DNA from 2 places in the Corynebacterium qintianiae genome. Region 1 is predicted to be linked to the other one. Evidence: riboswitches for the same ligand, from Rfam matches in the RefSeq annotation. Region 1 holds a riboswitch; the other holds the start of a gene.
What was found. Region 1 has a riboswitch for cyclic di-AMP ahead of G7Y29_RS07405 (C40 family peptidase). Riboswitches for the same ligand answer to the same signal wherever they lie in the genome.

Region 1 (7,070 bases):
GGTAAACCGCGGTAGCGCCTTGGGCAACCCGCTCATGTCACCCCACAGCTGGGCGAGCACGACGTGGTCGTACGCCCCCACCCACGCCCACAGCTCCGGCTCCCCCGTTCCCGCGGTCAGGAACTCCAGAACGTCCTGCCTGATCGCGGATGTCGATTTCCATTCCGCGCTTGCGGGGCTGGGGAGTTTGTCAAGCACGTTGTCGCGCACCCAGCGGTTGGCTTTCGGCGCCTCGAAGTCCGTGGACACAGCGTAGTACTCGCGTCCGTCCTCGGCCACAATGCCGATCGAGACCAGATCGATGGTCGTGCCGTCCTCGATGAACTCGGTGTCGTAGAAGAATCGCACCCGGCTCACGCCCGGTCGTTCCGGTCGATTGGGTCGGCGGGCGCAGCGTCGTGCCCGCCGCGATGGCGCGGCCAGAACATCACGACGGCCACGCCGACCACCGCGAGCGGGGCGACCACGTTCATGAAGCGCCCCGTCTGGGAGGCAATGAGCACGGCGGCGACGAGCACGCAGCACAGCGCGACGCGGGTGAGGAGATCTCGGTCCATGTCGAACAATCCTATTTACAATGCTTCGGGCTTCGCGCCTTCGGGGTAACCGCGGCCCTCCTCGAGGGACTTCTTTACCTCGGAGGCGTACATGTCCACGTACGGGTACCCGCTCAAATCCTGCAACTTTTGCATCACGAAGTCGGTGAACGGGCGCATCACCTCCCGCGAGTTCGGCTCATAACCGTTCTCCCGCGCCCACTCATGGGGGCTGATGCCCTCGCCGATTTTTATCCTCACCCGCCGTGGCCGCGGAATAAACGTGCCGATGGGGTTGGCCTCGCGCGTGTCAATCATGGCAACCGGGATGACATCCACGTTGTGCTTCATGGCGATGCGCGCCATTCCCGTCCGCCCCTTGTACAACCGTCCGTCCGGGGACCGGGTGCCCTCCGGATAAAAACCCAGCAGCCTGCCTTGGTCGAAGACCTCTTTGGCCGCGCGGTCCAGGTCGGCCGCGGCCGCGGCCTCTCCGCGGTCCACGGGGATCTGTCCCGCTGCGGTGAAAAAGAAGCGCTGTACCGCGCCGAACAACCCTGGCGAGGCGAAATACTCTTTTTTGGCAGGAAACGTTATCTGGCGCCACAACATTAGCGGAAGGTAAAACGAGTCCATTACCGCCTGGTGGTTAGAGGCGAGGATTGCTGAGCCCTTGCGCGGAACGTTGTGCGCGCCCTCAACAGTGGGGCGGTTCCACAGCAAAAGCGGGGGGCCCATGATTGCTTTGAACACCACGTACCACTTGTTCAGCATGCTTTGTCTCTTTCCTCAGCCAGTTCACGAGCCAAATCGGCCACACCGAGCATACCTGCATCGGGTCCTCGTTCGGCACACAAAAGCTTTGGCAGCGGGCGGTATCCAGCCCCAACGATGTCGTGGGCCATGGCTTCCCGGGCGCGGTCGAGGAAGAGGTCCGCGTCGCTGCTGACTCCCCCGCCTAGCACAATGAGCTCGGGGTCTAAGACATCCGCGACGATCGACAGGCCTTGACCGAGCCAATCCGCGAACGTAGCGACGGCCGCCCGGCCCAGAGGATCCCCGCGCCGCGCGGCCGCCATCACGTCGTGCCCGCTCGCCCGCTTGTCCACCACCGCACGGTAGAGCCCGCACCCCTTGTACCCGCCGGCCGAGGCAACCTCCACGGCGGTATCCACTAGGGCCGTGCCGGAAGCATAGCGCTCCAGGCAGCCGTGCTTGCCGCAGGAACACACGCGACCGCCCGGCACGACCGTTAAGTGACCAAACTCGGGCGCGGTGCCGAAAGAACCGCGGTAAATCTCACCGCGGTGCATCAGGGTCGCACCGATACCGGTTCCGACGGCGAAGAACACCCACGTATCGGCCTCGCGGGCCGCGCCGAAGCGGTACTCACCCCATGCCGCCGAGTTCGCATCGTGCTCGAGACGCACAGGAAGCCCGATCGCGTCTTCGAGGATGGCTTTAACCGGCGCGTCGTTGCGCCACGGCAGGTGCGGAGCGAAGCGGACCTTCTCGCAATCGGGATCGAGAAAGCCGGCGAGGGCGACACCCACCGCGGCCACCTTGTGGTCGCGGCGCAAATCCGCCACCAATCCCGTGATCGCTGCGGTCAGCTCATCCGCGTCGTGCGGAGTGTCGGTCGAGCGGGAGTCAATGATGTCCCCGTCGCCTGTCACCACCCCGGCGCGGGTATTCGTTCCGCCGATGTCGAAGCCGACCGTGAGCGGCGAGCCGTGGGATTCCGAAAGCATAGCCAACAATGTTAACCCGTCGGGCGCAGAAGACTGAACAACCTGTCACCCAGGGTCTCCCAGGAGAAGTTGCGCACCACATGCTCGCGGCCGCGCTCTCCCATCAGGCGGCGCCGCGCAGGGTCGCCCAGCAGCTCCGCAACCGCGCCTGCCACGGCCGATGCGTCCCGCCCGTCGACCACGATCCCGGTGTTCGGTGTCACCGTCTCCGGTGCACCGCCGGAATTACCGGCGACAACGGGCACCCCGCACGCCTGTGCCTCCAGGTAGACGATGCCGAGCCCCTCGACGTCCAGGCCCGCGCCCCTCGTGCGCGCAGGCATGGCAAATACATCCGCCGCGCCGACGATGTCGCGCAGATCCTCCCGCGGCACCGGGCCCGTAAACATCACCGAGTCCCCCAGCGCCTTGGCGCGTCGCCTCAAGAGACGCTCGTACGGGCCAGAACCCACGATAATGAGGCGCGCGGCGGGGAATTCAGCGAGGACGTCCGGGAGGGCGTCGATAAGCGTGTCTTGGCCCTTTCTCCGCACCAGCCGCGACGCGCACACCACAAGTGGATCCCCACCTACCCCGAGCTCCGCGCGTACCGCAACCCGCTCGGCGTTGTCGAGCGGACGGAAGAATCGCTTATCGACGCCCGATGGCAACGCCACGAACTCCACCCCCGCGCCGAACGCGCGGCGGAACCGGCGCAGGGTGTAGTCGGAGATGAAAGTCACGGTATCGGTGCCGCGACCGATGGCGGTGAGAACCTGGCGCGCCCCCGGCAGCATCGACCAACCCACCTCGTGGCCGTGCGTGGAGGCCACCACCAGCTCAGCTCCGGCGCGTTTCGCAGCCGGGCCCATCACGGCGAGCGGCGCGGCCGCTCCGAACCAGACCGTGTCTATGCCGTGTTCACGGATGATGCGCCGCATCCGCCTGACGGTGGCGGGCGTGGGCAGCATGAGCCGACGGGGCCAGCGCACCACGGTGTAAGGTGCCGCAGCGTCCCATTCTTCCGCGGCCTTCTCATCCTGCGTTGACGCGAACACAACCAGCTCGGCCGCGCCCGCGCGGCGGACGAACTCGTCGGCGAAGTCCCGCACGTACGATTGAATCCCACCCACGGTGGGCGGGAAATCATTGGTGACCAGCAGAACCGGCATGCTAGTAGCGGACTGCCCCTTGCACTGGCATCGAGTTCAAAGGCACGACCTGCACCGGGATTCCGTAGTCGGAGGCGTGCACGACCTGCCCGTTTCCGATGTACATGCCCACGTGGGTGACTCCCGGGTAGTACCCGATGATGTCACCGGGCTGCAGGTCTGACACCGGAACCGGAGTGCCCCCGGCGAGCTGGGCCTGGGAGGTGCGGGGAATGGACTTGCCGTTCTGCGCGTACGCCCACACCATCAACCCTGAACAGTCGAAGGAGTCGGGGCCCGCCGCACCCCACCCGTACGGTTTGCCCAGCTGCGCGAGCGCCGCGCCGGTAATTCCGGCACCGAACACGTTCGGGTCGAGCCGGTCTGACGAGATCGGGTTGGCCTGGTTCATCCAGGCGATCCGAGCCTCGGGCGAGAGCGCGTCGACACGACTCTCAACTTCCTGGATCCGCTTTTCAATATCCTCGCGCTCCGCCTCAAGCTGCTCGCGTTGAGCCTGCAGCTTCCCTCGAGTGTACTGCGCCTCCGCCTTCGCTACGTCGGCCGCACGGGCCGCCTCAATGACGTCCTGCGTAGAAGTACGCAGATCCTCAAGCTGGTTCTGGCGGCTGCGCGCGATGGACCCGAGGTACGAAGTTTTGTCGATTACTTCTTGCGGGGTGTCTGAGCCCAGGGTGTTCACAACGCTGTCAACCTGCAGGGTGCGGTAGGTCGAGGCGGCGACGTCGTTGACGCCCACCTGCTGAGCCTTGCGAGCGGATCGCGCCTCGTCCGCCTTCGCCTGCGCCTCGGAGACGGCTAGCGTGCTCTCGTCGAGCGCCCGCTGGGCATCCTCGATGTGAACTTCAAGCTCCTTGATCTCCTCCATCTTGGCGGTAGCCTCGTCGGAGACTGCGGAGAGTTCTTCGATCAGCGCCTCGACGTCCTCAGCATGGGCCGGTGTGAAGGTGGTTGCGACCACGGCGCCTGCGGTGGCCAGAGCGAGCGACGCGCGCGCGGCGCGCCTGCGCGGCGGGGGGGAGTGCTTTCCCACGGTGTCCTTCCGAAAATGACCTTTATAAAACTGTTACTTCACTATAGCGCCCCAGCCCGCAGATTCAAGCCGATCGAGCGGACAAAAAACCGGCCGCGTTGCCCGCTGCGGGGCCGCGGCCGGGGAGGAAGCGGGAAGCTTAGAAGCGAACCACGGAGTGGATCGGCATCATGTCCAGCGGGCGCTCACCGACTGGGATGCCGGAGTTCAGCGCGTCGATGATGGTTCCGTTGCCGGCGTAGACCGCAACGTGGGACGCGCCGCCGTAGTAGACGACGACGTCACCGGGCTGAATGTCGCTCAGTGCCACAGGCTGGCCAGCGGATGCCTGCGCCTGGGAGGTACGTGGGATGGACTTACCAGCCTGCGCGTGAACCCATGAGGTGAAACCGGAGCAGTCAAATGCGCTCGGGCCTGCGGCACCATAGACGTACGGGGAGCCGATCTTGGAGCGAGCGATGTCGACGATCTTCTGGCCGGCGGACGGCTCCTGGATTGCCGGAGCAACTTCCTCGATCGGCGCGGCTGCTGTGGCGGAGTACTGGGTCGCGGCCGGGGCGTAGCGGCTCTCCACGTCGGCAATGAACGCCGAGAAACCTGGGACGGAAGTAGCGCCCGGGATTGCCTTCACCGCAGCAATAGCGGCGGCAACGTCGCCGTCACTGTCCTGTCCGGACAGGGAGGGGATCCACATGTCGATACCCGGGATGGCTGCGATGCCGGGAACGTTTTCGATGCCCGGCACCTGGACGGAAACCGGAGAGTTAGGGATGCGGACTTCAGCCGCGTTGGCGGTGCCGGGGGCCAGAAGGGTTGCGCCGGCGATTACGGCGGAAGCCGCTGCGATATTACGTTTTGCGGACGAGATCTGGCGACGGTGCTGTGCCACGGGGATTACTCCATATCTTCTCTTGCCTACCGGGTTAGCTGTCGGGTGGGGCTTGAGAAAAGCCCTGCGCGCTCCTTGCCCCACAGAGTGGTAGGCATCCTCGCGAGCATTTACCCCAGGTGCGGCCCGAGGGCCGTTGCATTGGGTCCCCGGCTCCCCCATGTTCGCCCAGCCTTGTGCGGCGCGAACATGGGAGACTCGGCGTTATATGTTCTTGTCTGTCGTAACTTGCATCCAACGATCGTTGCCGCAATGTCTCGAGTAGGTTACGAAACTGCAACGGCCATTGTCCAATGCGACATCCGTTATCTCGCCGTTATTTTCTACTTTGGGAGAAAACCATCGTGGATCCGTCAACAAGCACGGCTCTAGCTGAGCCGCCATGTTGTAGGATTTCGTGCCCTTGACATGCCGCTACACCGTTCCGGCGGCAGACACCACACGGGTAGCGAAGAGTACGGTGTCCACCGCGAGGGTCGAGCAGTGATCTTCGACACATAGACAGTGTTATCCCCTCATATAAAAAGGAACCTTCCCGTCTGGGAAGGTTCCTTTTACTACTGCGAGCAGAAATCAGCCGTTAGTGACTGCGTCCATCGCGGGGTGTTGCGTCGCGGTCAGACGCGTCCTTGGAGGCCTCGAGGGCGCGCAGCGTCTCAACCTCCTCGTGGTGGTTTCGCTCCTCAGCTGCGCGGACGCGCTCGGTGACCCCAAGCTCCGCCGGGGAGAAGGTGCCGATGGTGTCGGAATCCGAGTAACCAAGCTGGTTCATCTGCTTTGGCACGCGGGCACCGGCGTAGTCCAGCGGGACTGGATGGCCGTGCTCGTCGACCGGTCCAAGCGGCTGGTGGATCTCCACGAATGCGCCGTTCGGAAGCTTCTTAATGACACCGGTCTCAATGCCGTGCTCCAGCACCTCCCGATCCGAACGCTGCAGACCAACGCAGATGCGGTAGGTGATGAAGTAGACCAGCGGAGGCAGGATGATCAGACCGATGCGGCCGAACCAGGTCATCGCGTTAAGCGAAATCTGGAAGAAGTGGGCCACGTGGTCGTTGCCGCCGGAAATCGTCAGAAGAAGGAAGAAGGTGATACCCATGACACCGATACCGGTGCGGACGGGCACGTCGCGCGGGCGCTGCAACAGGTTGTGATGCGCCCGGTCGCCGGTGACAGCAGCCTCGATGAACGGGTAGGCGAAGAGCAGCGCCACGAGAATGCCACACATGAGGGCCACCCAGAACGCACCGGGGATGGTGTAGTTGCCGAGGTAGAGCTCCCATGCCGGCATGACACGGGCGGCGCCATCCGTCCAGAGCATGTACACGTCCGGCTGGGAACCTGCAGAGACCTGGGACGGGTTGTAGGGACCGAGGTTCCAAATGGCGTTGATCGATGTCAGGCCCGCCATACCCGACAAGACGGCGAAAACCACGAACATGAAACCGATCGCCTTGACAGCGAAGACCGGCATGATGCGGATGCCTACGACATTGTTTTCCGTGCGACCTGGCCCGGGGAACTGGGTGTGCTTCTGGAACCAGACGAGCAACAGGTGAGCTGCGACGAGTGCCAGAATCAGGCCCGGCAGGATGAGCACGTGGAGGATGTAGAACCGGTCGAGCATAAGGTCCGACGGGAAGTCACCGCCGAAGATGGCCCAGTGCATCCAAGTGCCGATAATCGGGATGCCGACGATGATCGCGGACA
Region 2 (7,070 bases), 910 kb from region 1:
ATCCAAACTGAAAATGCAGGAAGTTTAGTGCACGTATTCACTTTCGTCATTGCCGACGGGACCGTCATTGACGGGCCCGCGTACGCCCGCGCCGTGCGGGATCTGGGTGTCTCCGCGGCCGAGGTGAACCGCCTGCGAGTTCGGATGGCCACGATCACGGGTACCCGGCGAGCGGTGCTGGAAGTGTCCCGCGGATCGGTGTCGCTCGCGCTGCGCCCTCTGGCGCCCGCGCCCGCCGAGATCACTGTCGAAGCCCTCCCGGTGCGCGACGAACGCTCTCAGCCGGGTCACAACGGCCCGGACCTCGGCTGGCAGCGCAGCGTGCTCGTCGGCCTGCCCACCCACGAGGGGCTGCTTGCCGACGCCTCCTCCCGCGTGGTCCAGGCCATCTTCTCTCCCCTGCTCACCGTCTCCGAGGGCGTGGTCACCGTTTCGGGACACCCGGGCACCACCCCGTCTATCGCACTCGACGGGGTGCTGGGGATCCTCGCGGACCACGGCTGCGAGATCGCAAACACCGCCTTCGGGTTCAGCGTCCGCGACCTGATGCTGTCGGAGACCTGGGTAGTGGACCCGATTTACGGCGCGCGGCTGGTCACCCGCTGGCGGGAGTACGGCGCGCTCGTTGCCGGGCGCACGTCAATCAACCGCGCGGGGGTGCCCTCGCATCGCGCGGTCAACGAGATGCGCAAGACGCGCGCGGTCCAGGTCTGATCTGGGTCTAGAAAACCGGTTGCTCGTCGTCGTAGAGGTTCTCCGCGTCGCCGAGATCGGAGCCCGCGACCTTGGTCTCCGAGTGCGCGCCGCAGCCGTAACTGGAGGCGACGAGGTGGCCGTCAGCCGAGTACTCGTTGGCGCATACGCCGAAGTTCTCCCCCAGGGGGTGACCCATGGGGATGTAGAACGCGCACGTGCGGCAGTGCATCGCGGCTAACTCCGCGAATTCGCTGGTCGGTCCGAAATCACCCGTCCGCCAGCGCTGCTTCGCCTCCTCAAGCCCCGTGCTCGTGAGGTACCGGGCGGTCTCGCGTCCGACGAAGGTCACCGCGTCCTTGTCAAACGAGTCGTCGGTCAGACGGTGATCGTCAGGCGCGGGCTCCATCACGTCGCCTGGACCGAGATCTCCGGGGCGCAGCCGCTCGGAATACGGCACCCAGTCCGGCGCCTGAAGGGCGTCGTTGGCCGGCACGAGGGCGACCTCGTTGACGGTCACCCAGCTTGAACCGGTGGCGCAGGCGACAACCGCGTTCCACTCCCACCCGGGGTAGCCGGGCACGTCCGCTTCGAAGCGGTGGGTGGCCACGTTGGGTGACACCGCCGCGACCCCGATGTGCGGGCCGATCTCACCCTCGGCGATCTCCTCAAGGGCCTGACGCGCGGTGGCTACGGCGCCGGAGCCAAGCAGTGGGCTGTTGCTGCGCCTCCCTGAACGGGAGCGGTTCCTGGGCCGAGAGGCGGACTGAGACGCGGGCTGAGACACGGTGCTTATTATAGAGGCCATGCCTCGTTACCTTCTCTGTGCCGTGCCGCTCGCGACGACCGCGCTGTCCTCCGCGCTCGTGTCCTGTGGGGCGCAAGACCAGGTCGAGCGGCTCGTCCCGGTTGTGCAACAGCGTTACGACTTCAACACGGAGAGCTTCACGCAGGGCCTTGAGGTGGCGCAGGACGGCACCTTGTACATCGGGACCGGGCAGGTCGGCGAGTCGCGCGTGTACCGCGCCACCCCCGAGGGCGAGGAGATCGCGAGCGAACAGATCGATCCTGCATTCTTCGGCGAGGGTCTCACCCGCGCCGGTGACGACCTCTGGCAGCTCACCTGGCAAGACGGGGTGGCGATGAGGCGCGACGCCGGGACGCTGGAGGAGCTCGGCCGCACCACGTACGCGGGCGAGGGATGGGGAGTGTGCTCGCGGCAGGGTGAGGTGATTCTCTCAGACGGCACCTCGCAGCTGCGGCGCATGGACCCCGCCAGTTTCGCTGAGCGTGAGCGTTTCACCGTCACCCTCGACGGCCAGCCAGTGCAGCACCTCAACGAGCTCGAGTGCGTGGGTGGTGACATTTACGCCAACGTGTTCCTCACCACCGACATCATGCGTATCGACGCCTCCACCGGCGAAGTCACCGCAGTCATCGATGCCTCGTCCCTGCCCAACAACGCTGCGCCGGACCCGAACAACGTGCTCAACGGCATTGCCCACATCCCCGGCACCGATGAGTTCTACCTCTCCGGCAAGCGTTGGCCCGACCTGTACCGGGTCACCTTCGAGCCGGCCCGTTAGCCTCAGTAGGCTTGTCACCCATGAAGGTTAAGCCGTGGCAGCTTCTCACCGTCCTGATTGTCGGCGCAGTTGTGCTCGTCGGCGGTTTTTACCTCGTGGCCCAGTGGCAGCGGAACAAGCCCGCCGAGCCCGTCCGCGAGATGCAAGTGAGCGTCAGCAGCGGGGAGAACACGCTCGAGGTTGAGCCGTACACCATTTGCGAGCTCGACGCCGAGTGCGACGGTGGCGAGCCCCCCACCATGCCGCTCGACACCTCCGTGGACGTCACGGTTGCCGTGCCGAAGGACTTGGCGTCGACGAGCTGGCGGCTGCTGAGCATTTACGACGACCCGTCCGCCAACGAGGAACAAATATTCCAGTCGGGCGAGGCGACGGACGGCACAGTTCCCGCGGTGAAGGACGGCGCCCAGCTTGTCGTGGCGGAGGTTTCCGCCTTGGCCGTGGACACGAATGACAGTGGTCAGGAGATCCCGGTCATCGCGACGTGGTCGGTCGGGTTCGACGTCGCTTCCTAGGCGTCGAGCTCCTTCGCCATGACCCGCAGGATTTCAGCAACCTGCTTGCCGTGGGCGCGCTCCGGGTACCGCCCCGCCTCCAGGGCCGGCTGAATCTGGGTTTCCAGAACCGTCATCATGTCCGCGAGCAGCTTGTTCAGCTCCTCCGGTTTGTAGCGGTGGCTGGGGCGGCGCTTCGGGTTGTCCAGTACCTTGACTCGCAGCGCTTGGGGCCCACGGCGGCCTGCGGCGAAATCAAACTCGACGCGCTGGCCGGCGACCAGCTCCTCGACGCCTTCGGGCAACACATTCTTGCCTACGAAAACGTCTTCGCCGCCGGGGTTCGACGCGAAACCGAAACCCTTCTCGGTGTCGTACCACTTCACTTTTCCAACGGGCATGCGTCTTCCTTCCTCTCGAGAACCGCCATTGTACTATTCCGGCGCAGCCGCCCTGAGGGTCTCGTGAGGCGAGACCTGTGGACCGCCCTTTGCAACCGTGTCACCTAAAAATGTCCTCAGCGCGTGTTGTGTGACATAAGTCACCTGATCGACGGAGCTGGCTCCTGAGCTGCGGAAGCGCCCACCCCACCAGGGTAGATGTGGCGCGTGGTAAGTCATTTCGTTTCACCTACGTGACTCAATCGTTATAAACCGATATAGTCGCCCGCAGACCCGATCGAGGGCGTATAACCGCATAGCAATTTCTTGAGGCCACGCCGAGTTCTGCCCGGCCTCAACCCTTTCCCAGACACGACTTTTATTGGGCAGAAGCGGAGAACCCACACGCGCATTGCGCAGGAGGACTCTCCTAGGGGTGAAGCCGCGTTCAGCGGCCTGGCACCTTCAGCCAGAACCCGACAGCTAACTTCGCAGGCGGTCAACAAGAGAGGAATAACATCTTCATGGGACGCCACACCAAACAAACCGCATCCTTCGCCAAGAAGGCGCTCGCAGGCACCGCGGCAGCAGCCGCACTCACCGGCATCATGGCGCCGGCCGCTAGCGCCGCCCCGGATTCCGACTGGGATCGCCTCGCGCAGTGCGAAGCCGGCGGCAACTGGAACATCAACACCGGCAACGGTTACTCCGGCGGCCTGCAGTTCTCAGCTTCCACCTGGCGCGCATACGGCGGCGGCGATTTTGCCCCATACGCCTACCAGGCCACCCGCGAGCAGCAGATCATCGTCGGTGAGCGCACCCTGGCCGGCCAGGGTTGGGGCGCATGGCCGGCCTGCTCCGCCCGTCTCGGCCTGAACTCCGCACCGTCCAACCGCGATGCACAGGCTGCTCCGGCGCCCGCACCCGCTTCTTCCGCTCCCGTCGAGGCCTCCGCAGAAACTTCCGCGCAGCCCGAGGCCCTCCAGGTCGACGCCCTCTACAAGGCCATCGCGGCGAACCTGAACAACTACAACCTTGCGGTCCCGGTCCAGATCCAGACCACGTACGCGGCTAACCGCAACGATTACAACGGTTTCTACCTGGCTAACAAGACGCTTATCGACGCCATCCTCGCCGGCGACATCAACGCCGTCATCGCTCAGGTCACGGGCCGCTAACGCGCGGCGTTTTTCACCACGGTGATCTCCCAGCCGGCGTCGCGGTTCTGCACGAAGCCCTCCACCGCGTGGCCGTTGTCGGCAGCCCATTGGGGAATGGACTCCGTCGCCTGGGTGCAGTCGAAGTCGATGACCAGCTTCTCGCCGTCGTCAAGCTCACTGATCGCGTCCTTCGCTTCGATCAGCGGGAAGGGGCACACGGCGCCGAGCGTATCCAGCTTGTAGCGGCCGGGCCCGACTGGCCGCGCCTTGGTAACTTTCTTCTGCGCCGCGGGCACGGTAATGAGACCCGTGGCAACTTGGAAACCTCCTGCGGAGGAAGTAGTGAGCACCGCGTCCTCCGCGGAATGGATGGAGTCCTCAGTGGAATAGGTTCCGGCTGCGGTCGGCGCGGCAACCGCGGAGGGCTTGAGCCAGATCTTCGATCCTACGTAAACCCCGAACGCGATAAAACCGAGGGCGACCCAGCCCTGGTAGCTAAACAGGGAGGTCTGGACCATGCCGTTGCCGACGGTGCAGCCGCCGGCCAGTGCGGCACCGACTCCCATTCCGACGCCGCCGACGATCGAACGCACCGTCGTAGTTGCGTCCGGAACGCGGACACGGAATTCTCCGGAGGCCTTGGCAGCGATGAACGCGCCGACGAGGAGTCCGAGCACAAGCAGCGTGCCCCAGTTGAGGAACTTCGGGTCGGCCGTGGTGACGTAGGAAACGGTGTGGGCGGTCGGGGTGGTGATACCCAGGCCGTCGTTGCGCCCGGTCGCTGCCGACAGCGGCCACGCGATGACGCCGAGTAGGCCGATCAGTGCGCCAGCGGTGTAAGGGTGGAGCGCTTTCTTGTACCACGGCTGCTGGAGGGAGACCTTCGGGCGCACCGCGTCCTCCGTGAGGTAGTGGTGTGCCGCCCACGCGGTGGCCAGCGACAGCGCGATGGCGAACCACCAGGCAGGGATGCCGAATGTCTGAGGCAGCGTGGTCCAGCCGGTATCCCACTGTCTCATCCAGGTCTCGAAGGGATGGAGGACACCGTTCTTCATCGCCGCCGCGGACAGTCCGTAAAAGATCAGTGCGAACCAAGATCCAACGAGCCCCTCAGCGGAGCGGTACCAGGTGCCTGAGGCGCAGCCACCGGCGAGGACGATGGAGAGTCCGAAGATGAAGCCGCCGACGATGACGGCCGCGGGCTGGAACGTGCGGTAGTCCGGCGCGATGACGCCGAGCGAGGTCAGCGCGGCGAGACCGACGGCGTGGACCGAGATGACGATGAAGAGGGCGACGAGACCGCGGCCCTTCTTCTGCAGAAAGACATCGCGCATCATGCCGGTCACGCAAAAACGTCCCCTCTGCATGATTGCGCCGAGGGCGACGCCGACGAGAAGGCCCGAAGCGAGCATGTAATTCCTCCGTGTGCGGGGTGGATGTGAACGCTCCAGACCGTACCCGATTCCTCACCGCTTTGTCTACGCTTTACGTACCAAGCTGTCTAGAGTGGCTGTGCCGAGAAAACCCCCGCACCAGGCGGGGGCAGAAATTCCAGCTAGCGGTTGATTCGGGTGGTCGTGTGTACGTACCCGATCTCTTCGTACGGGCGCGGCAGAACCAGCTCGTCACCAAAGGGGCTGGAAGCGCCTGCGAGCTTGGAGGAGATCTCCGTCACCGGGTGACCGTTACCAGGGGTATCTACGGGCCACGCCGGGTTCGCGCGGCCGATCTTGTCAACGTTGGAAGCCATGGCCACATTCTTTCACGTCCGCGACGGAAACGCACGTAAACTCACCCCCACCATGTCTGCCCCGCTATCCACCCCGCTTTCCACACTGCTTTCCGCCCTGTCCGAAATGGGCGACGCGGAGTTGCGCGAGCTCATCCGCATCCGGCCGGACGCGACGTTTCCCGCTCCCCCGTCGCTGGCCTCCCTGGCCACCCGGCTCACCCTCCCGGGCTCAGTGGCGCGTGCCCTGCGGCGCCTCACGGCCGCTGACATTGCCCTTTTGGAAACGCTCGGTGACATGGGGGCGGAGCTCGACCCAGTGCCCCTGAGCAGTATCAACCTCCCCTTCCAGCTCGCCGGCCCCCTAAACAAGCTGCGCAGCCACGCACTGCTCCTCGGCCCCGACGACGGGCTGCGTGTCGCCCCCGGGGTACTCTCCGCGCTTCCGTCCGGCTGGCGCATCCTCGATCCCGCGCCCGACAACCTCGCCGAGGCCCTGTCTTCCATCAGCCCGCGCGAGCGCCAGGTTTTAGAAACTCTCGCCGCCTCCGGTTCCATCGGCACCACCCGCGGCGCCGCCCCCGACGCCGACCCGGACTTGCCTGTGCCGCGCCTCATCTCTCGCGGGCTTCTTGCCCGAGTGAACGCCACCACCGTGCGCCTGCCGCGCCCGGTCCGCGAAATGCTGCGCTGCGCGGCGGTGCGTACTTACCCGCTCGAACCCCACCCGCCGTCGGAACCCGTCGAGCAATCGCTTATCGACGCGACCTCCACCGCCGCCGGGCTCGAATCAGTGCGTCAGATGCGCCAGCTGCTCACCCACCTCATCGCCGCACCGGTGGAGCTGAACAAGGACGGAAGCGTCGGCGTGCGGGCCGTCGCCGCTCTGACCAAGGCCCTCGGTTTCGACCCCTCGCTCACCGTTACGGTGGGCGAGTCCGCCGGGCTCCTGGGGCGCGGCGACGTGGGCGAGGACACGGGTGCTCTCGCCGCGACCCGCGACGGACTCTCTTGGATGGACTCGCCGC

Region 2: linked by a shared signal. The riboswitch ahead of G7Y29_RS02965 (resuscitation-promoting factor Rpf1 domain-containing protein) and the one ahead of G7Y29_RS07405 (C40 family peptidase) in region 1 are both predicted to bind cyclic di-AMP.

Annotation. Positions count from the first base shown of each region.
Region 1 covers NZ_CP064955.1:1,508,632-1,515,701, forward strand. Annotated here, with positions in the region: gene G7Y29_RS07375 (polyadenylate-specific 3'-exoribonuclease AS) at 1-348, opposite strand, end outside; gene G7Y29_RS07380 (hypothetical protein) at 354-557, opposite strand; gene G7Y29_RS07385 (lysophospholipid acyltransferase family protein) at 573-1,310, opposite strand; gene G7Y29_RS07390 (ROK family protein) at 1,304-2,287, opposite strand; gene G7Y29_RS07395 (glycosyltransferase family 4 protein) at 2,299-3,438, opposite strand; gene G7Y29_RS07400 (C40 family peptidase) at 3,440-4,471, opposite strand; gene G7Y29_RS07405 (C40 family peptidase) at 4,611-5,360, opposite strand; cyclic di-AMP (ydaO/yuaA leader) riboswitch at 5,373-5,574, opposite strand; gene qcrB (cytochrome bc1 complex cytochrome b subunit) at 5,941-7,070, opposite strand, start outside.
Region 2 covers NZ_CP064955.1:595,445-602,514, reverse strand. Annotated here, with positions in the region: gene G7Y29_RS02990 (hypothetical protein) at 28-714, shown strand; gene G7Y29_RS02985 (DUF3027 domain-containing protein) at 722-1,501, opposite strand; gene G7Y29_RS02980 (glutaminyl-peptide cyclotransferase) at 1,500-2,279, shown strand; gene G7Y29_RS02975 (DUF2771 family protein) at 2,300-2,794, shown strand; gene G7Y29_RS10935 (cold-shock protein) at 2,791-3,174, opposite strand; cyclic di-AMP (ydaO/yuaA leader) riboswitch at 3,513-3,669, shown strand; gene G7Y29_RS02965 (resuscitation-promoting factor Rpf1 domain-containing protein) at 3,678-4,331, shown strand; gene G7Y29_RS02960 (YeeE/YedE thiosulfate transporter family protein) at 4,328-5,725, opposite strand; gene G7Y29_RS02955 (hypothetical protein) at 5,869-6,063, opposite strand; gene G7Y29_RS02950 (helicase-associated domain-containing protein) at 6,116-7,070, shown strand, end outside.